2 regions of the Amycolatopsis sp. MEPSY49 genome follow, and region 1 is predicted to be linked to the other one. Evidence: riboswitches for the same ligand, from Rfam matches in the RefSeq annotation. Region 1 holds a riboswitch; the other holds the start of a gene.
The links. Region 1 has a riboswitch for glycine ahead of gcvP (aminomethyl-transferring glycine dehydrogenase). Riboswitches for the same ligand answer to the same signal wherever they lie in the genome.

Region 1 (4,511 bases):
AGGGAGTCCGGCCCGCCCGTCCGCTCACCCATGACCTGCTGAAAGAGGTCATCGGAGCGCTCGGCCGGGAGCTCGAGCAGGTCGTCATCACCGACCTCAAGGAAGGCACGTTCTTCGCGGAACTGGTCTTCGACGGCGACATCCGGGTGTCCGCCCGGCCGAGCGACTCGGTCGCGCTGGCCCTGCGGATCGGTGTCCCCATCCACGCCGTGGACGCGGTGCTGGAGGAGGCGGGCCTGATCATCCCGGACGAGCAGGAGGACGAGGTCGAGAAGTTCCGCGAGTTCCTCGACTCCGTGTCGCCCGAGGACTTCCGCGGGGCCGACACCTGATCCGCGGGCAGGTGTGCTCGCGGAGAGCGCTCGCCTGATCGGCCAGGTATGTGTTCTCTGGGGGTGCAACCCCCAGACCCCGCCCGGGGCACGCCCCCGGACCCCGATTGGCTCCCGCGATGAAGTATTTCCCTTGCCTTGACGCGGACGTCAACGTCTAGCGTCGGGGGCATGCGGATCGGAGAGCTTGCGCAGCGCACGGGTGTCACCACCCGTGCGCTGCGCTTTTACGAGTCCCAGGGTCTCCTGGCGGCCCGTCGGGCGGCGAACGGCTACCGCGAGTACGACGAGGACGACCTGCAGCTGGTCAAGGAGATCCAGACCCTGCAGACGGTCGGCCTGACCCTCGAGGAGACCCGCCCCTTCGTCGAATGCCTGCGCAGCGGCCACGAAACCGGCGACTCCTGCGCGAGTTCGATCGAGGTCTACCGGCGCAAGCTCGAAGAAGCGGACGCGCTGTTGGCGCGCCTCGGCGGCATCCGCGAGGAACTGGCCGTGAAGCTCGCCGGCGCACTGGCCCGGCAGGCACCCGATCCCTGTGTCGTCCCCGACGCCCCGCGCCCGTGAAGGAACCCGTCATGTCCGAAGTCAGAGAAGTCACCGATGCCACGTTCGCGGAGGTCGTCGGCAGCGACGTCCCGGTGCTGGTCGAGTTCTGGGCCACCTGGTGCGGCCCGTGCCGGATGGTCGGCCCGGTGCTGGAGCAGCTGGCCGCCGAGCGGGCCGGGAAGCTGGCCGTCCGCAAGATCAACGCCGATGAGAACCCGGAGACCACCCGCTCCTACCAGGTCATGTCCCTGCCGACGATGATCCTGTTCCGCGGTGGCGAGCCGGTCGAGACGATCGTCGGCGCGTTCCCGAAGGCCCGCATCGAAGAGCGCCTCGACCGCGCCCTCACGGTGCCGTCGCTTTGACGAAGGTGTCCGCCACCTCGCGCCCGTAGTTCTCCAGGTCGAGCGACGGGTCGGCCGCGTACGCCGCGGCCACCCCGTCGATCGCCTGCGCGATCGACATCGCCATCACCTCCGGCGTGAACTCGCCGAACACCCCTTCGGCCTGCCCCTGCTTGAGCTGGCGGGCGAGGCCGTGCACGCGCATGTCGTCGACCAGCACCTTCGTCATCACCCAGCCGTCCTCGTCGTCGGCGTTGGCCGACAGCTCGGTCAGCACGCGGACGCACTCGGGGTACGCGCGCAGGAACGCGATCGACGTCTCGATGTGGGCCCGCAGGTAGCCGGCCCGGTCGGCGGGGTCGAGCCCGCCGCCGGTGCGCTCCTTCAGGAACTCGTTCTTCGTCTCGACCACCGTGCTCAGCACGGCCTGCATCAGGCCGGCCTTGTTCGTGAAGTGGTACGAGATCAGCCGGGTGCTGCTGAGCCCGGCCCGCTCCTTGATCTTGGCGAACGTCGTCCTGCGGTACCCGAGGTCGGCGAGGACGCCGATGGTCGCCCCGATGATCTGCGCGCGGCGGGCCGCCTCGGTGACGCTGAGCCCCAGTTCCGCCATGAGGTCGGTGTTTACTTGCATGAGTAAAAAGTTACTCGGCTGAGTAAAACGGCGCAAGAGGTTTGAACCACCGGTCCGGGGGTACGGCGAACGGTGCAAAGGCTCAGCCGACCGTTGAGGCTTGCCGCGCGTCGCGTTGACCGGCACTGTCCGGGCGCTTACCGTCGAAGGAGGTAAATCGCCACGGTGTCATCAACGGTCTGGGGCCGGACCGCGGCGGTTGATCTCCGGCGGGTCCCGCTCCTGGGACCGTCCGGCTGTCATTCGCCGGCCGCCAGGTCGGGCGAGGGGAGGCTTGCGTGGTCGAGGCTGGTTCCGAGAAGCAGCCTGTTGAGGTCGCGAGTGGCGAGCAGGGTGAGCTGTTCCCCGACAACTCGCTGCCGGACGAGCTGGTGGGCTACCGCGGCCCGGCCGCGTGCCAGATCGCCGGGATCACCTACCGCCAGCTCGACTACTGGGCCCGGACGAAGCTGGTCGCACCCAGCATCCGCACCGCCCACGGCTCCGGCTCGCAGCGGCTGTACTCGTTCAAGGACATCCTTGTCCTCAAGGTCGTCAAGCGGCTGCTGGACACCGGGGTCTCGCTGCAGAACATCCGCGTCGCCGTCGACCACCTGCGCGTCCGCGGGGTCCGCGACCTCGCGCGCGTGACGCTGTTCTCCGACGGCACCACCGTCTACGAGTGCACCTCGCCGGAGGAGATCGTCGACCTGCTCCAGGGCGGCCAAGGCGTCTTCGGCATCGCGGTCAGCGGCGCCATGCAGGAAATCAGCGGCACCATCCACGAGTTCCCGGCCGAACGCGCCGACGGCGGCGTCGTCGAGACCCACCAGCCGGACGAGCTGACCCAGCGCCGCAACGCCCGCCGGACCGGGTGATCACCGCTGCGGCGGACGGAGTAAAGTCATCCGTGCGGTCGACGAATCCGCGCGGGAGAGTCCGAGCCTCATATTGAGCTCGGCGCCGAAGGAGCAAGTCCTCCCCGGAACCTCTCAGGCACCCTGGACCGCGCGGACGAGACGCCTCTGGAAAGCGGGTCGTCAGGACACAACCTGATGGCCCCGCCGACGGTGCAAGCCCGGGAACTACGGGCGAAACTCTCAGGCGCCTGCTTCGCGGGTACGGACAGAGTGGGGAGGCCGAGACATCGTTGTCTCGGTCCGGCTTCGCGTCCCCAGGAGGCTGTTGTGGAACCGTCACTCGCCTCCCTGGAACAGGGACTTCCCTTCGCCGACCGGCACATCGGGCCCGGCCCGGAAGACCTCCACCGCATCCTCGACGTCATCGGCGTCGCTTCTCTCGACGAGCTCTCCGAGCGTGCCGTTCCGTCGTCGTTGCGGGAGTCCGCCCAGCCGCTCGAACTCCCGCCCGCCGCCACCGAAGCCCAGGCGCTCGCCGAACTCCGCGAGCTCGCCGGCCGGAACCGGCCCATGGCGCAGATGATCGGGCTCGGCTACCACGACACCGTCACGCCGCCCGTGATCCGGCGGAACGTGCTCGAGAACCCCGCCTGGTACACCGCCTACACGCCCTACCAGCCGGAAATCTCCCAAGGCCGGCTCGAAGCGCTGCTCAACTTCCAGACCGTGGTCGCCGACCTGACCGGCCTGCCGGTCGCCAACGCCTCGATGCTCGACGAAGCCACCGCGGCCGCCGAAGCCATGACGCTGGTGCGCCGCGCGGGCAAGTCGTCGTCGAACCGGTTCGTCGTCGACGAGGACACGCTCCCGCAAACTCTCGCCGTGCTCCGGACCCGCGCCGAGCCCCTCGGCATCGAACTGGTCGTCGAGGACCTCTCCCAGGGATTGACCGGCCTCGGGCTCGGCGGCGACTTCTTCGGGATCCTGCTCGCCTACCCCGGCGCGTCCGGCGCCGTGCGCGAGCTGGACCTGACGATCGCCGACGCCAAGAAGCACGGCGCCGCGGTGATCGTCGCCGCCGACCCGCTGGCCCTGACCCTGCTGCGGCCGCCCGGCGAGCTCGGCGCCGACGTCGCCGTCGGGTCGACGCAGCGGTTCGGCGTCCCGCTCGGCTTCGGCGGCCCGCACGCCGCCTACCTCGCCGTCCGCCAGGGCCTCGAGCGGCAGCTGCCGGGCCGGCTCGTGGGTGTTTCGAAGGACGCCGACGGCGCGCCCGCGTACCGGCTCGCCCTGCAGACGCGGGAACAGCACATCCGCCGGGAGAAGGCGACGTCGAACATCTGCACCGCGCAGGTGCTGCTCGCGGTGATGGCGTCGATGTACGCGGTGTACCACGGGCCGGACGGGCTGCGCGGCATCGCGCTGCGTGCCCACCGGATGGCCACCGTGCTGGCGGCCGGCCTCTGCGAGGGCGGCGTCGACGTCGTGCACGGCGAGTTCTTCGACACGATCACCGCCGCGGTCCCGGGCCGGGCCGACGCGGTCGTCGCGGCGGCCCGTGACCTCGGGGTCAACCTCCGGCGCGTCGACGACGACCACGTCGGCGTCGCCTGCGACGAGACGACGACCCGCGAACGGCTTTCCCGCGTGTGGAAGGCGTTCGGCGTTTCGGTGTCCGATGTGGATGGTCTCGACGCCGACACCGCGGACGCGCTTCCGGCCCCGTTGCGGCGCACCAGCGCCTTCCTCACGCACCCGGTGTTCCACGCCCACCGCTCGGAAACCGCGCTGCTGCGCTACCTGCGGCGGCTGG
Region 2 (4,511 bases), on a different contig from region 1:
CCGAGCCCGAGGAGATCGCGGCGGCGGTGGCGTTCCTGGCCAGCGACGACGCCAGCTTCATCACGGCGTCCCAGTTCCTGGTCGACGGCGGCATCTCCGGCGCGTACGTCACCCCGCTCTAACGCTTGGTCGGTTTTTTGACGCCGTAGACCTCCCGCAGGTAGTTCCAGGCGGCGTTGAGCTTCTTGCGCTCTTCGGAGACGAGTTTTTCGCGACGGCGCAGCACGCGGACGGCGATCTCGGACGCGAGGAAGGCACCGGCGGCGAAGGTCAGCACGCCGACGATGAGCGTGAGGGCGATGATGGTGGTGGTCATGCTCACAGCTTCGGGCGCGCGTGGGCGATTCGTCCCTGCGCAAAGCTAGCGGGTTTCGTTAGCTTTGTGAGGTGACGCACTGGCGCGCCGACGAGTGGGCGGAAGCGGTCCGGACGGGCATCCGCGCGAGGGGGCTCTCCCTCGACGAGGCCGCCCGCCGGATCGGCGTTCCGACGTCGACGCTGCGCAGCTGGATCGAACACCGGCACGCGCCGAAGGTGACCGTCTTCGACCACTGGGCGCAGCTCGCCGAGGTCACCGGGCTGGGGGAGGCCGAGCTGCTGCGCGTCGCCGGCGTGCTGCCGGACGCGCTCGCGTCGCCGGTCCACGTCGCCCAGGCGGCGAAGGCGCTGCGGGAGGGCATCGACCAGGCCGGGCAGTTCCTCCGGCAGGCCACCGCGCTCGTCTACTCCTCGCCCGGCACGCAGGTGGCCAACGCGATCGCGGCGTCGCCGATCGACTGGGAGATGCGGATCCGCTCGGCCACCCGCGGCGACGAAGTCCACGTCACCTACCACCACTACGTCGGGATCGTCCCTCCGCGGGACTTCCCCCACGACGACGCCGAGGTGCGCCGCATCATCGAGCACGACATCCTCGGCGAGCTGTGGCGCCCGCTCGGGCTCTACTGGCGGGTCGCCGAGGTGCACGACTGGCACGAGCCGCCGCGGCTGGTGATCCAGGTGCCCGAGCAGGAGGGGACGCGCCCGCCCGCGCCGTCGCCGGTGGTCGCCGCGCCGCCGGTCGTGGTGCTGTCGCCGATCTGGGGCTACGGCGAGCTGCTGGCCTCCCTGGTCGCCGACGGGCTCGGGTTCGGCAACGTCGACTTCCGCTACTTCGGCCTCCCGGACGCGATGGCCGACCGCGTCCGGATCACCGCCCGCGAGCTGGCCGAACCGGCGCCGCGGCTGGTGCACTCGGTGCCGCCGATCATGCTGCTGCACGGCCTGGCCGTGCCGGACCTGACCGGCCGCCTCCCGGTCGTCGTCCGCTACGGCCCCCGCATGCGGGCCCGCGCTGCGCGGATCTACCGCGAGCCGCTGCTCGAAGCCGGGTTCGACGATCCGATGGAGGGAGCGCGGGCGATCGAGGAGACGATCTCGGTCCCGCCGGGTTGCGCGTACTTCGAGGTGACGCTCGCCGACGAGGACGTCTTCGACGGCGACCACCCCTCGCTGGACCGGCTCAACGACACGGTGGCGTGGCTCGCCGAGCAGATCGTCGAGCAGGTGCTGCTGGGCGCCGGGCACCCGCCGGTGCCGGTCGGTGGCCCGCTGAAACGCCTGGTCCTGCCCTCGGGCCGGGTCCGCCGCCCACCGGTTTTGGCGGGTCAGGTGGTCCGCCGGGTCGCCGAAACGACGTGAATGACTCATTCATGTCACCTGGCGACATGAATGAGTCATTCACGTCGTCGAGGGCCGGTCGAGGATCACTGTGGCGTTGCCCGGGTGAAGTAGACGGACCTCGAACCCGGCAGGTACGGTGGCCGTCACAACTGCAGATCGGGCCGTAGAGCCGAGGCGGGAGAGCCCCCACGAAGCCGGTGGGGCACCGAAGGAGCAAACTCCCCAGAATCTCTCAGGTACCTGTTACCGCTTCGCGCGAGGCCACTCTGGAAAGCAGGCGCACCCGCGCCTCACCCAAGGTGAAAGCCGTGTCTCCCACGGTGAAACTCTCAGGTGCCATGACAGAGGGGGAGTTCCCAGCGCACCGTTGTGTGCCCAGGCCCGAGGAGCTCCCCATCACTTCAACGCAGTTCGACGCCCGCCACATCGGCCCGTCCGAGGCCGAACGCGCGAAGATGCTGGCCGAGTGCGGTTACGGCAGCCTGGACGCCCTCGTCGGCGCCGCCGTCCCGACCGCGATCCGCGCGACGAAGGAACTCACCCTCCCGCCCGCCGCGTCCGAAGAGGACGCCACCGCGGAGCTGCGCGCCCTCGCCGCGCGCAACCGGCCGATGACGCAGATGATCGGCCTCGGCTACTCCGACACCGTCACGCCCGGCGTGATCCGCCGCAACGTCCTCGAGAACCCGGCCTGGTACACCGCGTACACGCCCTACCAGCCGGAAATCTCCCAGGGCCGCCTCGAAGCGCTGCTCAACTTCCAGACGATGGTTGCCGACCTGACGGGCCTGGCCACCGCGAACGCGTCGCTGCTGGACGAGTCGACCGCCGTCGCCGAGGCCGTCACGCTGATGCGCCGCGCGTCGAAGTCCAAGTCGAACAAGGTCGTCCTGGACGCGGAGTGCCTGCCGCAGACCATCGCCGTCGTGCGGACGCGCGTCGAGGCGCTGGGCATCGAGGTCGAGGTCCGCGACCTGCTCACCGGCCTGCCGGAGGACTTCTTCGGCGTCGTCGTCCAGTACCCGGGCGCGTCCGGTGTGCTGCGCGGCCGCGGCTTCTACCACGCGATTTCCGAGTCGGCGAAGGCCGCGGGCGCGCTGTTCACCGTCGCCGCCGACCTCCTCGCGCTCACCCTGATCACCTCGCCCGGCGAGTTCGGCGCCGACGTCGCCGCCGGGTCGACGCAGCGCTTCGGCGTCCCGCTCGGCTACGGCGGCCCGCACGCCGGGTACATGTCCGTCCGCTCCGGACTCGAGCGCTCGCTGCCCGGGCGCCTGGTCGGCGTCTCGGTCGACGCCGACGGCAACTCCGCCTACCGCCTCGCGCTGCAGACCCGTGAGCAGCACATCCGCCGCGAGAAGGCTACGTCCAACATCTGCACCGCGCAGGTGCTCCCGGCCGTGCTCGCCGCGATGTACGCGGTCTACCACGGTCCGGACGGCCTGAAGAAGATCGCCCAGCGCGTCCACGGTCTCGCCGCGGGCTTCGCCGACGCTCTCCGCAAGACCGGCGTCGAGGTCGTGCACGAGTCCTTCTTCGACACCGTTGTCGCGCACGTTCCCGGCCAGGCCGCCGAGGTCCACGCGGCCGCGCGGGCCCAGGGCATCAACCTCGGCCACGTCGACGCCGACCACGTCCGCGTCGCCTTCGACGAGGTCAGCACCCCCGCGATCAGCGCGAAGGTGCTCAAGGCGTTCGGCGTCGAAGCCGAGGTCACCGACGGCGTCGCGCTGCCGTACGGCCTGGCCCGCGAGAGCGGCTTCATGGGCCACGAGGTCTTCGGCACCCACCGCTCCGAGACGGCGATGCTGCGCTACCTGCGCCGGCTGTCCGACCTGGACTACGCCCTCGACCGCGGCATGATCCCGCTCGGCTCCTGCACGATGAAGCTCAACGCCACCACCGAGATGGAGCCGATCAGCTGGCGTGAGTTCGCCGGCATCCACCCGTTCGCCCCGGCCGAAGACGCCGAGGGCTACCACGTCCTCGTCGCTCAGCTCGCGGAGTGGCTGGCCGAGGTCACCGGCTACGACAAGGTGTCGCTGCAGCCGAACGCGGGCAGCCAGGGCGAGCTGGCCGGCCTGCTCGCGATCCGCGCCTACCACCGCGCGAACGGCGACGAGGCCCGTGACGTCTGCCTGATCCCGTCGTCCGCGCACGGCACCAACGCCGCGTCCGCGGTGCTCGCCGGGATGCGGGTGGTCGTCGTGAAGTGCACCGACGAGGGCAACGTCGACCTCGCCGACCTGCGGTCCAAGGTGGACAGTCACCGCGACACGCTGGCCGCGATCATGGTCACCTACCCGTCCACGCACGGCGTGTACGAGCACGACATCGACGAGCTGGCCAAGATCGTCCACGACGGCGGCGGCCAGGTGTACGTCGACGGCGCGAACCTCAACGCCCTGCTCGGGCTGGCCAAGCCGGGCGAGTTCGGCGGCGACGTCTCGCACCTGAACCTGCACAAGACCTTCTGCATCCCGCACGGCGGTGGCGGCCCCGGTGTCGGCCCGGTCGCGGTGCGCGCGCACCTCGCGCCGTACCTCCCGAACCACCCGCTGCTCGACGCGGCCGGCCCGGAAACCGGCGTCGGCCCGATCAGCGGCGCGCCGTACGGCTCGGCGTCGATCCTGCCGATCTCCTGGGCCTACGTCCGGATGATGGGCGCGCCGGGCCTGACCGCGGCCACGAAGGTCGCCGTGCTGGCCGCGAACTACGTCGCTTCGCGGCTCGCGCCGCACTACCCGGTGCTCTACACGGGCCAGGACGGCCTGGTCGCGCACGAGTGCATCCTCGACCTGCGCCAGATCACCAAGGAGACCGGCGTGACGGTCGACGACGTCGCCAAG

Region 2: it holds a riboswitch for glycine, as region 1 does, so the genes downstream of both, gcvP (aminomethyl-transferring glycine dehydrogenase) here and gcvP (aminomethyl-transferring glycine dehydrogenase) in region 1, are expected to answer to the same signal.

Annotation. Positions count from the first base shown of each region.
Region 1 is NZ_JBDLYJ010000002.1:701,406-705,916, forward strand. Features, by position in the region: gene ABFJ78_RS12370 (bifunctional nuclease family protein) at 1-332, shown strand, start outside; gene ABFJ78_RS12375 (MerR family transcriptional regulator) at 504-899, shown strand; gene trxA (thioredoxin) at 911-1,246, shown strand; gene ABFJ78_RS12385 (TetR/AcrR family transcriptional regulator) at 1,227-1,859, opposite strand; gene ABFJ78_RS12390 (MerR family transcriptional regulator) at 2,138-2,716, shown strand; glycine riboswitch at 2,759-2,857, shown strand; gene gcvP (aminomethyl-transferring glycine dehydrogenase) at 3,026-4,511, shown strand, end outside.
Region 2 is NZ_JBDLYJ010000006.1:266,177-270,687, forward strand. Features, by position in the region: gene ABFJ78_RS27350 (3-oxoacyl-ACP reductase) at 1-122, shown strand, start outside; gene ABFJ78_RS27355 (hypothetical protein) at 119-316, opposite strand; gene ABFJ78_RS27360 (helix-turn-helix domain-containing protein) at 388-1,680, shown strand; glycine riboswitch at 1,828-1,921, shown strand; gene gcvP (aminomethyl-transferring glycine dehydrogenase) at 2,058-4,511, shown strand, end outside.